Regions from separate parts of the Micromonospora sp. ATLC16 genome, predicted to be linked through region 1. Evidence: riboswitches for the same ligand, from Rfam matches in the RefSeq annotation. Region 1 holds a riboswitch; the other holds the start of a gene.
What was found. A riboswitch is a leader RNA that binds a small molecule or an ion and turns the genes downstream of it on or off. The one in region 1 is predicted to bind thiamine pyrophosphate.
Positions count from the first base shown of each region.

Region 2: another riboswitch for thiamine pyrophosphate. It lies ahead of AC2CHE_RS12200 (ECF transporter S component); the one in region 1 lies ahead of AC2CHE_RS13365 (thiamine phosphate synthase).

Region 1 is NZ_JBXUOW010000026.1:51-6,773, reverse strand. Features, by position in the region: gene AC2CHE_RS13375 (ThuA domain-containing protein) at 1-283, opposite strand, end outside; gene AC2CHE_RS13370 (ThuA domain-containing protein) at 573-5,249, opposite strand; TPP riboswitch at 5,578-5,687, shown strand; gene AC2CHE_RS13365 (thiamine phosphate synthase) at 5,682-6,308, shown strand; partial or broken gene AC2CHE_RS13360 (FAD-dependent oxidoreductase) at 6,302-6,723, shown strand, end outside.
Region 2 is NZ_JBXUOW010000022.1:68,511-75,233, forward strand. Features, by position in the region: gene AC2CHE_RS12195 (ABC transporter ATP-binding protein) at 1-754, opposite strand, end outside; gene AC2CHE_RS12200 (ECF transporter S component) at 850-1,440, opposite strand; TPP riboswitch at 1,513-1,618, opposite strand; gene AC2CHE_RS12205 (permease) at 1,949-2,890, shown strand; gene AC2CHE_RS12210 (TIGR03943 family putative permease subunit) at 2,887-3,717, shown strand; gene AC2CHE_RS12215 (alpha/beta fold hydrolase) at 3,830-4,660, shown strand; gene AC2CHE_RS12220 (DUF6328 family protein) at 4,768-5,268, shown strand; gene AC2CHE_RS12225 (hypothetical protein) at 5,379-5,990, opposite strand; gene AC2CHE_RS12230 (Fur family transcriptional regulator) at 6,134-6,532, opposite strand; gene AC2CHE_RS12235 (ArsR/SmtB family transcription factor) at 6,630-6,723, opposite strand, start outside.

The DNA.
Region 1 (6,723 bases):
CGGTGAACGCGCCGCCGTCCTCAGTGGTGTCGACGGTGAAACCGTGCTCCACGCCGAGTTCCTGGATGGCGGCGATGCCGGTCGGGATGGAGTCGTGGCGGAAGCCGGCGGTCTTGGAGAAGACCAGCACCGAGAATGTCTCGGCGGCGGCCTCCGGAACGGCCTGGGCGACGGGGGCCGGCGCGGCCTGGGCGGCAGGGGCCGCCAGGAGCATGGTCGCGGCGAGGCCGAGGGAGAGGATCGCGGCGGTCAGGGGTGCACGGGCAAGGGGTGTTCGGGGCACTCCGGTCTCCTTTGTCCTTGCTGGACAGGGGGCACGGGGTCGGCCCGCCGAAGACCGTCCCGGGTGGTGCCGGTCCGACCCCGTTGCCGAAGGGGGCCGTCCCAGCATTTATGTCGAGTCGCTGAACAAATTAATTCCGTTGAAACGATTAATGGCAAGACTTCGATGGATAACGTTTCGATAAACGCAAGTGACATTCCCGTACAGCCCGCCCAAACCACCACGGCTGCCGGCCCGCACCTCGGGCAGAGGTACGGGCCGGCAGTCGTGGGTCGGCGAGCCAGTCCAGCTACCCGGGCGTGAGTCGGAAGTAGTCGAACGCGGCCGTCTTCGAGGCGGTCTGGTTGGCGCCGAGAGTGAACAGGCCCACCCTCGGGGTCGCACCGACCGCAGTGCTCGTCAACGTCTGCAGGGTCGTCCAACTCGTGCCGTCGGCCGAGTACGCGGCGGAGAAGGTGTTTCCGCTGCGTGCCAGCCGCAGGTGCCAGATGCCCTGGGTCAGGCCGGTCGCCTGGGGCTGCGTACTCTGCACCGCCCCGGCGACCTCGCTGCGGAACTCGATCCGTCGCGAGACCGCCTGACCGGCCGCGTTGTCCGTCAGGTAGTCGAACTTCAGGTAGTTGTCGTCGTCGGCGTACACCAGCAGGCCCGCCTGCTGGTACTGCTCGTCGAACAGGCTGCCGTCGACCCGGGTCTGCATCGTCCAGTTCCCGGCCGGGCTGTTCTGGAGGATGAAGTTCGTCGGCCCGGTGTTGCCGGTGCCGTAGATGTCACCGTTCGGCACGTCGATGCGCAGCGCGCCGTCGGTCACCCGGTAGTGGGTCGAGTCCTCCCGTACGACGGCGTTCCACCGGCACTTCTCCAGGCTGTCGCCGGTGAACTCGTCGGACGGCGTGACGGTGCCCGTGGTGGCGTCCGGGGTGATCCGGATCCAGTCGAACTGGGCGTTCACCACCTCCGCCGTGGTGCCACCGTTGAGGGCGAAGAGGCCGATCCGGGGGTTGCTGATCCCGGCCAGCGTGGCGGACCGGCCGACCGCGGTGAAGGTCTGCCCGTCGGTCGAGTAGGCGGCGGTCAGGTTCGTCCCGTCGCTCGTCAGTCGCAGGTGGATGGTGTCACCGGTGGGAGCCGCGGTGGAGTCCGTGCTCTCGTTGCGCGGCGTCCCGGCGCTTTCCCTGACGAACTCCACCCGGCGGCCGCCACCGTAGAGCAGGTCCAGCTTGGCGTAGTTGTCGTCGTCGCCGTAGACGACCAGACCGGCCTGCTGGTAGTCGGCCCGGACCGGCACGGTGACCCGGGTGGTCGCCTGCCAGGCCCCGCTGGGTGCGGGCTGGAGCACCAGGTTGGTGGCGTCGTTGCGGGTGCCGTACAGGTCACCCGCCGAGGTGGGCAACCGCAGCGAACCGTCGGAGAGGGAGTACGACTCGTTCCCGCGCACCACGCTGGTCCATCGCTGGCGGTCCAACGAGGTGCCGGTGAACTCGTCGGACCGTTGCGGTCCGGGCTCCGCCTGGCAGGGGTTGCCCGCCCCGTCGACCCGGATCGGCACGCTTGCCTGCCCCCGCGCGCCCCGGCTGTCGGTGACCGTCAGGGTGGCGGTGTAGCTGCCCGGCGTGGTGTACGTGTGGGTGGCGTTGAGCGTGTTCGCGGTCGCATCGTCGCCGAAGTCCCAGGCGTACGTCAGGGGGGTGTCCCCGTCCGGGTCGGTCGCCGTACCGGTGAAGGTCACGGCCAGCGGCGCGGTCCCGCTGGTCGGGGTGGCCGAGGCGGTGACCGCAGGCGGGGCGTTGCCGCTCACTCCGGGGCCGACGAAGTCCAACCAGTTGACATTGAACAGGGTGCCGGAGCCGCCGCTCGGATCCCGGGCGACGAAGTACAACGCACCCTCCGCGGCGGCGCCGTTGGGTATCTGCGCCGTGACGTCGGTGTACGTCTGCCACCCTCCGGTGCCGGTCACGGTGGCGGTGGTGATCAGCGGCCCGTCCGCGGCCCCGGCGCGTACCTCGATGCGGCCACCGGAGGTTGCCGAGGCGACCCGGAACCGAATCGAGGTGAGGCCGGTCAGACTGGCCGGACTCACCGACCACCAGTCGCCGTCCTCGATGAATCCGATGTTCTGCCCACCGCCGGCCGTGTCACCGGTGGTCTCCCGCTCCACTCCGGCGGTGCCGCCCCCGGTGGCGCCTGCCACCCGCCCGGTGGCGGAGTAGTACTCGGCCTGCGTGTGTTTCGGCTGAAGGACCACAAGCGCCCGGCCGGTCTGCGGCTCGGCCCCGTCGGACCCGCCCTTGTCGGTGTAGGTCGCCTCCAGCACGGTGAAGACGTTCGCCTCCTCGCCGTGACCGTCGGCGAGCTGGGTCTGCACCGTGCCGGTGCAGCCCGTGTGCCGCTCCAGCGGGTGGGCGTGCTCGTCGTGGCCGAGCAGGACCTGGAGTTCGACGTCGTCGCAGTCGATCGTCCCGTCCTCCGGGTCGGTGACCTTGATGGTGTAGGCGACCTGGTCACCCCAGTCGAAGAAGCCACCGTCCGGCGGGAACTCGATGGTGACGGTCGGTGCGGTGTTGCCGACGGTGATCGGCACGTTCGCCACCGCGCTCCGTCCCGCCGGGTTGGTCACCCGGAGCTGCGCCGTGTAGCTGCCGGACTCGGTGTACGTGTGGGTCGGGTTGGCCTGGGTGGAGGTGCCGCCGTCGCCGAACGTCCAGGCGTAGGTGAGTGCTCCGCCGTCGGGGTCGCGTGAGCCGGCGCTGGAGAAGGTGACGGCGAGCGGTGGCGCTCCGGTGGTGGGGTTCGCCGAGGCGACCGCGATCGGGGCGCGGGCACCGGCGGTGTAGTCGATCCGGTAGACGCCGGAGTTGTCGTTGTCGCCGCCGAAGCCGCTGCCCCACTCGATCAGGTACAGCGCGCCGTCGGGGCCGAACTCGAAGTCCATCGGCCGGACGAAGGTCATCTGGTCGAGGATCCGGTTGATGTCGACGAGGGACTTGCCGTCCCGGCTGACCTGCATGGTGTACATCCGCGACTGGTTCCACTCGCCGAACATGGCCTTGCCGTCGAAGTACGCCGGCCACTGGCGGCGGGACGAGATCGACGGGTCGTACCGGTAGACCGGTCCGGCCATGGGCGCGCCGCCGCCGCCGATCTCCGGGTACCGGGAGTCACCGTTGTAGCCGTAGTCGACGGTGGCCGGGATGGCCGCTGGCAGGTTGGTCAGGCCGGTGTTGTTCGGCGAGTTGTTCACCGGCGCGGCGCAGTTGAACTTCGATCCGCTCGGGCCGGACGGGAACTGGTAGTCGTTGTACGCCTGGTTCGACCCGTGGCAGTACGGCCAGCCGAAGTTGCCGGGCCGGTCGACGATGTTCCACTCCACCAGGCCCGCCGGGCCCCGGTTCGGGTTGGTGGTGGTGGCATCCGGGCCGTAGTCGGCGACGTAGAGCACGTCGGTGACCGGGTCGATGCCCACCCGGAACGGGTTGCGCAGGCCCATCGCGTAGATCTCCGGCCGGGTCCGCGCGGTGCCCGGGGCGAAGAGGTTGCCGGCCGGGATGGTGTACGTGCCGTCGGCCTGCGGCCGGATCCGGAGCACCTTTCCGCGCAGGTCGTTGGTGTTCGCGGCGGTGCGCTGGGAATCGTAGTCCGACCGGCCGGAGCGCTCGTCCAGCGGGCTGTAGCCACCGGACTCGAAGGGGTTGGTGTTGTCCCCGGTGGCCAGGTACAGGTTGCCGGCCGAGTCGAAGACCATCGTCCCGCCCATGTGGCAGCAGGTGTTGCGCTGCGTGGGCACCTCCAGGACGACCCGCTCGCTCGACGGGGCGATCGTGTCCCCGGTGACGGTGAACCGGGACAGGTGGTTGCGGGAGCCGCCCGCGCTCGGGGCGTAGTAGAGCCAGACCCACCCGTTGCTGGCGAAGTCGGGGTCGAGTCGGATGCCCAGCAGGCCGTCCTCGTTGCCGGCGAAGACGCTCAGCCGCAGCGCGGTGACCGTCTGGCCGGTGTCCGGCTTGATGATCTGCACCCGACCGTCGCGTTCGATGTAGAAGACCCGGCCGTCGGGGGCGATGTCCAGCTCCATCGGGTTGCTGGTGTTGCTGTCCAGCGTCACCTTCTCGAAGTTGGCGGCCCGGCCGGCGCCGCAGTCGGCGTGCACCGCCCCGGCCGCGGTCTGGATACCACCGAGCAGGTGTTGCCGGAACTCGGCGTTGGTGAAGGACTCCTGGGTGTGCCCGCCACCGGTGTACCAGGACCGGCCGCCGTCGAAGTTCTGGCACCAGGCGATCGGGTGGTCGTGCCCCATCGCCCCGCTGCCCGGGCTGTAGCTGCGCTCGTCGAGCGAGGCCAGCACCTGCACCTGACGGGCGCGGGGGTTGGTACGGAAGTTGTACCACTCGTCGTATCGGGACCACCGGTCCGGCAGGTGCCGGGTCGACTCGTGGGTGGTGTCCTCGACCTTCACCGTGGCCGTCTGGTTGGCCGGGTGGTTGTTGAAGTAGGCGCCGACCAGTTGGCCGTACCAGGCCCAGTCGTACTCGGTGTCGGATGCGGCGTGCACGCCGACGTATCCGCCACCCGCGCGGATGTAGCGCTCGAAGGCCGCCTGCTGGCTGGCGTTGAGGACGTCACCGGTGGTCGACAACCAGATGACCGCCTGAAACCTGGCGAGGTTGGTGTCGGTGAAGGCGGCGCCGTCCTCGGTGGTGGTGACGGTGAACCCGTTCGCCGTGCCGAGTTGCTGGATCGCGCTGATGCCGGCCGGGATGGAGTCGTGGCGGAATCCGGCGGTCTTGGAGAAGACCAGGACGGAGTACGGCTCCGCCTCCGCCGCGGCGACCGGATCGGTGGGGCGGGCGGCCTGGGCGGCGGCGGTGCCGGCGATCGGGGCCGGTGCGGCGGCCAGGATGAGTACAAGGGCGAGTAGCGCCACGGTCAATGCGGCGAGCGGGGCTCGCCGCCGACTGGGTCGGGGCACGAAGATCTCCTCTGTCCGTGGGACGGTTCGGAGTGGCGGCGGTGGTCACTCCGCGTCGGTCCGAGCGCCCATACCTGACGAGCGAGGTCTGGGTGGCGACAAGCCGATCCGATCACTTAATTTGCGTTAGTGAATCTAGGTTCGAGCAAGGTGAAACCTTGTAACGTTTTGGTAACGAGCAATCTTGTATTGGTGTGAGTCGCTACATATCGGTGTCTTCTTCTGGTCGCCGTGCTGCTGCGAGTCGGCATGACCGGGCAGCCCGCGCCCCCTGCCGGCGGCGCAGGACGGGCTTGGCGGAGCCGGCGAAACGACGTACGGTGACACCCAACGAACCCACGGGAGCCCGGTGTACCGGGCTGAGAGGGGGGCTGTGAGCCCCCGACCGTCGAACCTGATCCGGGTAATGCCGGCGCAGGGAGGAGTGTTGCCGTGCCGTCCCTGGGGCGACTGCATCTGATCACCGACACCCGACCCGGGCGGGATCCGCTCGCCGTGCTCCGGGCCGTGCTCCCGGCGGCCCACAAGCAACTGGTGGTGCAGGTCCGCGTCGAGGACAGCGCCACCGACCGGCAGGCGTACGAGCTGACCCGGCAGGTGTTGGCCCTGGTCACGCCGTACGGGGTGCCCTGCCTGGTCAACGACCGACTGCACGTGGCCTTGGCCACCGGCGCCGCCGGTGGTCACGTAGGTACCGACGACCTGCCCGTGGCGGCGGCCCGGGAGGTGCTCGGCCCGACGGCGGTGCTGGGCGCCACCGCGCGGGAACCGGCAACCGCGCTCGCCGCGGTCACCGCCGGAGCTAGCTACCTGGGCGTGGGACCGTGCCGCGCCACCGCCACCAAGGACGGGCTGCCACCGCCGATCGGCGCGGCCGGTGTTCGGGCGGTGGCCGAGTCGGTCGAGGTACCGGTGATCGCCATCGGTGGGGTGACGGCGGCGGACGTGCCCGAGTTGCGGGCCGCTGGCGCGTACGGGGTGGCGGTGGTCGGTGCGCTCTCCGGCGCCACCGATCCCGCCCGCGTCGCCGCCGAGCTGGTTCGGACGCTGACATGTTGACCGGGTGCCCCGCCACCGGCGATGTGGCGCCGCAGCACCGGCCCGACGTGGCAGTCGTGGGGGGCGGGCCGATCGGGTGGGCGGTCGCCTGGCGGTGCGCGGCGCGCGGATTGCGGGTGGTCGTGCACGATCCGGCGCCCGGGTCGGGTGCCTCGCATGTGGCCGCCGGCATGCTGGCACCGGTCGCCGAGGCGTACTTCGGCGAGCGGGAGCTGACCGCCCTGCTTACCGAGTCGGCCGGCCGCTGGCCCGGGTTCGCCGCCGAACTGACCGAGGTGACCGGCACCGACATCGGCTACCGGACCGAGGGCACCCTGATGGTCGGGCTGACCGCCGACGACCTCGCCGAGGCGCGTCGGCTCTGGGCGTACCAGCAGGAATTGGGGTTGCCGGTGACGCCGCTGCGCCCGTCGCC
Region 2 (6,723 bases), on a different contig from region 1:
CGGCCCGGCGCGGCGGGATCTCCCGGCCGGGCACCCAGACCCCCTCGGCGGCGAGGGCGTCGCCGTGCGCGGCGAAGACCGCCTCCGGTGGGCCGTCGGCGCGGACCCCGCCACCGGGTTCGAGCACCACCACCCGGTCTACCAGGGGCAGCGCCTCGGCGACCCGGTGTTCGACCAGGATCAGGGTGGTGTCGGCGTCCACCGCCCGGGCGAGCGCTGCGCGGATCAGGGCGGCACCGGCCGGGTCGAGGTTGGCGGTGGGCTCGTCCAGCAGCAGCAGGCCGGGACGCAGCGCCAGCACCCCGGCCAGGGCGAGGCGCTGCTGTTCGCCGCCGGAGAGCGCCGCGGTGGGCCGGTCCCGGTGGTACGGGAAACCGACCCGGTCCAGTGCCCCGTCCACTCGCGGCCAGATCTGTCCGGCCGGCACGCCCCGGTTCTCCAGCCCGAACGCCACGTCGTCGCCGCTGCGGGCCATGACGAGCTGGGACTGCGGGTCCTGGAAGACGATGCCGACCCGGTCCCGGGCCTCGCCGACCGGCCGGCCGTCGATCTCGATGGCGCCTTCCCGCTCCCCGGAGTCCTCGGGCAGCAGCCCGGCCAGCGCCGCCAGCAACGTGCTCTTGCCCGCCCCCGACGCCCCCAGCAGCAGCACCCGCTCACCGCGCTCCACCCGCAGCTCAACCCCACGCACCGCCCAGCCACGCCTGCCGGCATGCCGCCACCCGAACCCCCGCACCCCCACCCCGTCACCCATTCCACCCTCCTTCCTCCCTGTTGATCATGAGGTTGACGGTTGATCTGGAGATCAACTTGGCCGTCAACCTCATGATCAACCTGAATGGCTTCGGGTCAGACGAGGGGGCGTTCGCGGGCGGCGGGGAAGCGGTCGAGGGCGCCGGTGCGGGTGAGGGCGCGGGTGAGGGCGTACGCGCCGGCGCCGGCGATTGCGGTGGCGCTGATGATGGTGAGCGCGGCGTAGGGCAGGCGGTAGGTGGCGATGTCGCGTTCGGCGTTCCAGTAGACGAAGTCGAAGATCGCCGCGCTCAGGCCGGTCAGCGCGCCGGCCAGCAGGGCGGCCGGCAGTCGGTAGGACCGGTACCGGAAGGCGGCGAAGGCCAGTTCGGCGCCGAGACCCTGCATCAGGCCCTGCAGCAGGACGATGGTGCCCCACTGGTTGCCCAGCAGGGCCGAGACGATCGCCGCCAGCAGTTCGCAGTACAGCGAGGCGCCGGGCTTGCGGATGACCAGGCCGCCGAGCACGGCCGGCACCAGCCAGACACCGTAGATGAGGGTCTGTGCCGGCGGGAAGAAGCTGAAGGCGCCCTCGGTGGCGCTCCACACCACGCCCCAGGCCCAGAAGATGACGCCGAAGGCGACGGCGATGACCGACGCCACCACGATGTCGATGGTGCGCCAGCGGTTGTTGTCGGTGGTCTGCACGATGATTGCTCCCAGTCCAGATGCGAACCAGGCAAGACGCACGCCCCGGCCGGCGGCGCCGAACGGTGGCGGGCTGGAGGTGGACCGAACTCCCTGCGCTGGCATTACCCAGATCAGGTGCGGAGGGTCTGCGGGCGGACCCGCACTCTCAGCGCTGTGCGCTCCCCTGTCGGAGGTGTTGTCTGTCCCGCCGACGCTAACACCACGGAAGATCCACCGGCAATGTGATCTGCCCAGGTCACGACGGGTGCTCGCATCCGGCTGGTCTGGTGGGCCGGTAGGCCGGCGAGTTCGGCCGAATCTGTGACATCCATCGACGTCATCCGCAACGAACGGTAATCTCAGTCCGCCGATCCGCCACGGCCGAAGGATGACGGGTGACCACAGACACTGACCGGGCCGTGCCGGATGACCCGGAGGGCCGGGCCTCGCCCGGGGGCATCGACACCGAAACCGTCCTGCGGACCCTGCCGCGGCCGAGCCGCCCCGGCGCTGGCTCGGTGACCGGATCGGCTCGGTGGAGGTCCTGGCGGCGCTGCTGATCATCCTGATCATCTTTCGGGAGCCGATCGCCGCCGCCCTGGACGATCCCCGCATCCAGACCTGGACCACCGTCTTCGTCTCGATCATGGTGCAGGCGGTGCCGTTCCTGGCCTTCGGAGTGCTGCTCTCCGCCGTGATCGCGGTCTTCGTACCCCGATCCTTCTGGGCGAAGGCGTTGCCCCGACACCCGGCGCTGGCGGTGCCGGCAGCCAGCGCGGCCGGGGTGGTGCTGCCGGGCTGCGAATGCGGCTCGGTGCCGATCGCCGGGTCACTGATCCGGCGGGGCGTCACCCCGGCCGCCGCGCTGGCGTTCCTGCTCGCCGCCCCGGCGGTCAACCCGATCGTGCTCACCGCCACCGCGGTCGCCTTCCCGAACAACCCCGAGATGGTGCTTGCCCGGGGCGTCGCCAGCCTGATCGTCGCCATGATCATGGGTTGGCTCTGGCTGCGGCTCGGGCGTACCGAATGGATCAGGATGCCGCGCCGGCCGGAACTGGACGACGCGTCCCGGGGCCGGGCCTTCTGGGCCGCCGTCCGTCACGACGTGACCCACGCCGGTGGTTTCCTGGTGCTCGGCGCGATGGCCTCCGCCAGCATCAACGTGCTGGTGCCGGAGCGGTGGTTGCAGACCCTGGCCGACAACGCGTGGCTGTCGATCCTGGCGCTGGCGTTGCTCGCCGTGCTGCTCTCGCTCTGTTCGGAGGCCGACGCCTTCGTCGCCGCCTCGCTGTCCCAGTTCTCGCTCACTTCCCGGCTGGTCTTCCTGGTGGTGGGGCCGATGGTCGATCTCAAGCTGATCTCGATGCAGGCCGGCGTGTTCGGCCGCCGCTTCGCGTTCCGGTTCTCGCCGACCACCTCCGTGGTGGCCGTGCTGATCGCCGCCGGCGCCGGGGCGGTGCTGCTGTGAACCGGCAGGCGCAGGCGGTGATCCTGTTGCTGCTCGGCGGCGCGGTGATCCGGGCCAGCATCACCGACCTCTACCTGCGCTACGTCAAGGAGGGCCTGCGTCCCTTCCTGATCGCCGCCGGCCTGCTGCTGATCGCCGCCGCGATCATGACGCTCTGGTACGAGCTGCGCCCGCCGGCCCCCCGCACGTTGGCCACGGCCGGTGGCCCCGGCGGCGCTCCCGCCGGTGACGCACCGGTCGGTGGCGACGATGCTGTCTCGGTCGGTGGCGGCACTGGCGTACCAGCCGGCGGCTCCGGCGTCGACCACGACGGCCACGGGCACGCCCACCACGAGCCGCGGGTCGGTTGGCTGCTGATCCTGCCTGTGCTCGGCCTGCTGCTGGTCGCCCCGCCGGCCCTCGGGTCGTACGCGGCGGGCCAGGCCGGCACGGCGCTGGGCAGTCAACAGCAGTCGGACTATCCGCCGCTGCCCGAGGGTGACCCGGTGCAGGTCAGCGTCCTGGACTACGCCTCCCGGGCGCTGTTCGACCGGGGTACGTCGATCGGCGATCGGCGGGTGCAGCTCACCGGCTTCATCGCCACCGGCGCGGACGGCCAGCCGATCCTGGCCCGGATGGTGCTGTCCTGCTGCGCCGCCGACGGCCGCCCGGTCAAGCTCGGGTTGACCGGTGACGTGCCGGCTGGGCTGCCCGACGACAGCTGGGTGGAGGTGACCGGCCACTACAGTGACCGGCTCGGCCGGGATCCGGTGAACGACGCCGAGATCCCCTACCTTGAGGTCGAGTCCTGGCGGCAGGTGCCCGCCCCCAAGCGCCCGTACGACTAGTCAGGCCCGACCTCGGGCGAGCCCTTCGAGGGCGTTGCCGTCGTTGCTGGATTGACCATGATGCTGGCGCCGCTCGTCCGGCGCGGTGCAGGGCGCTCGGTAGGCTGCCGGTATGCGTATCGAGGCCCGGGGTCTGCGGTTCGACCTCGCCACCGGCGGTCCGGAGCAGGGCGAACCGGTGCTGCTGCTGCATGGGTTCCCGCAGCACTCGGGCGAGTGGGACGGGGTCCGGCCGACCCTGCACGCGGCGGGTCTGCGCACTTACGCCCTGGACCAGCGGGGCTACTCCCCGCAGGCCCGGCCCGGACCGGTCGAGGCGTACCGGCTGGGGGAACTGGTCGCCGACGCGGCGGCGGTGCTGGACGCCCTCGGGGTGCCCGCCGCCCACGTGGTCGGGCACGACTGGGGGGCGGTCGTCGGGTGGGCGCTGGCCGCCACCCACCCGGACCGGGTACGGACCCTGACCGCGGTCTCCGTGCCGCATCCGGCGGCCATGGCGTACGCGTTGACACACGACCCGCAGCAGAAGGCGCGCTCGGCGTACATGGTGCTGTTCCGGAAGCCGGGGGTGGCGGAGAAGACGTTGCTGGCGCTCGGTGCGGCCGGGCTGCGGCGGCTGCTGCATGGCGTCGGCGACGGTGCCCGGGTGGCCGCGTACGCCGATCCGATGCGCGAGCCGGGTGCGCTGACCGCCGCGTTGAACTGGTACCGGGCGATGTCGAAGGCCGATCTGGCGGCGATCGGCCCGGTGCCGGTGCCCACCACCTTCGTCTGGAGTGACGGTGACGTCGCCATCGGGCGGGTGGCCGCGCAGGCGTGCGCCGCACACGTGACCGGTGACTTCCGATTCGTCGAACTGGCCGGGATCACCCACTGGATCCCGGACGAGGCGCCGACGGCGCTGGCCGAGGCGATCCTGGCCAGGGTGCGCCCGGCGGCCTGAGGGCGGAGAGCGGGCACGGGGGATGCTGAACCTGTTTTGGTTCGCACCCGGTGGGGCATCAGCGATGCCGCCGGCAACGAGGGCCGGCGGAGCCCCGGAGGTCCGCAGTGTCGAAGGAACCCGAGAAGCAGCGGTGGCAGCGCAACTTCGCCGACCTGCTACAGGAATTGCGGGTCGCGCAGACCGGCGTGCAGATCCTCTTCGCCTTCCTGCTGACCCTGCCGTTCAGCGCCGGTTTCGACGACACCACCCAGTTTCAGCGGGACGTCTACATCGTCGCGCTGCTGGCCGCGGCCGGCGCCACCGCGATGATCATCTCGCCGGTGGCGTTCCACCGGGCGCTGTTCCGAAAGGGCCGCAAACCGGAACTGGTGCGCTTCGCCCACCGGATGGCCAGCGGCGGTCTCGGCTTCATGCTTGTCGCGATGGTGAGTTCGGTGCTGCTGATCACCGACTTCGTGCTCGCCCGACCGGTCGCCTTCCTGCTCAGCGGCGTCGCCGGGCTGTGGTTCCTGAGCTTCTGGATCTTCCTGCCGTTCGCCCGTCGCAACTGGGGTGACGAAGACATCGACGACGACGAGGACCCGAGCGGCCTGAACCAGGGCTGAGCCGGCCGCCATGAAGTTGTTGTCGCGACGCACCGATGTCGATGACAACAACTTCATGATCGACGCCTGAGGTGGGTGGCAGAGGGCGGGGGAGGGGCTGGGTGGGGAGGTCAGGGGGATTGGGGGTCGCGGAGGCCGAGGCGGCGGAGTTCGAGGGCGGCCAGGGCGTTGACTGTGGTGTCGTCGCCTCGGCGCCACGCTTCGGCCACGTCGGGGGCGATCCGGGTGAGCTTGCGCAGCGGTTGGCCGGCCAGGGCGCGCAGGGCCAGCAGATCCCGGCCGGCGGGTGCGGCGGCCAGCGCCGCCGCCGAGCCGGCCCGGCGCATCCAGCGCACCCGCAGCGGCAGCCAGCCGAACACCACCAACCCGAGCGGCACGATCAACAGCCCGACGGCCAGTGCCAACGCCAACTGGTCGACCAACTCCTGCTGGTCGCGGCCGGCCTCGGCGAGCGAGCGGGCGGCGTCGGCCGCCCGCTCGAAGGGGGCGGTCAGCTCATCGCCGACCAATGGCACCCGGCCGACCTTGCCGCCGGCCTCGGCGAGGTTGTCGGCAAGTCCGCCGCCCGCCCCTTCCAGCTTCTGCCCGGGTACGGCGAGTTTCTGCACCAGGTCGTGCAGCCACAGCGCACCCCGGATCGTCGCGTACACCCAGGCGATGACGAGCAGATCGGTGAGCAGCTGTCGCAGCGCGGTCGGGAAACGATCAGCGTAGATCTTCACGCCGGACAGCCTGCCACGGACCCCGCCAGCAGGCACCCCGACAACCGTCCGTCAGACCTCGCCGATCTTGTAGTTGTGGTCGCCGATATGCCCGCTCTGGCAGCAGTCGTCCCGACCATAGGTGCAAGATCGGCGGTGGCGGGTTAACGGGCGCAGGCCGGGCAGGTGCCGAAGATCTCCAGGGTGTGGCTGACGTCGGTGAAGCCGTGCTGTGCGGCGACGCGGTCGGCCCAGGTCTCCACCGTCGGGCCGGCCACCTCGACGGTGCGACCGCAGGCGCGGCAGACCAGGTGGTGGTGATGCCCCTCGCTGCACCGGCGGTACAGATGCTCGCCGCCCGGCGGGCGCATCACATCGATCTCGCCCGCCTCGGCCAACCCCTGCAACGTCCGGTAGACGGTGGTCAACCCGACCCGCTCGCCACGGTCGCGCAGCATCGCGTGCAGCTCTTGGGCGCTGTGGAAGCCCTCCGTCTCGGCGAGCAGCGCGCTCACCGCCGACCGTTGACGGGTGTTGCGAACCGCCGTACCACCGTCGCTCATGACGCCACTCCGCTTCGCTGCGTGCCGCCATGAGGCACGTCCGCACTGAGCCTGATGATTCGCTCGCTACGCTCGCTCATGACGCCACTCCGCTCGCTCATGATCCCTCCCTGGCGTGGCTGACCGCGTCGGCCACGATGTGCGCGACGTGCTCGTCGACCAGGGTGTACGCGATCTCCCGCCCCCGCCGG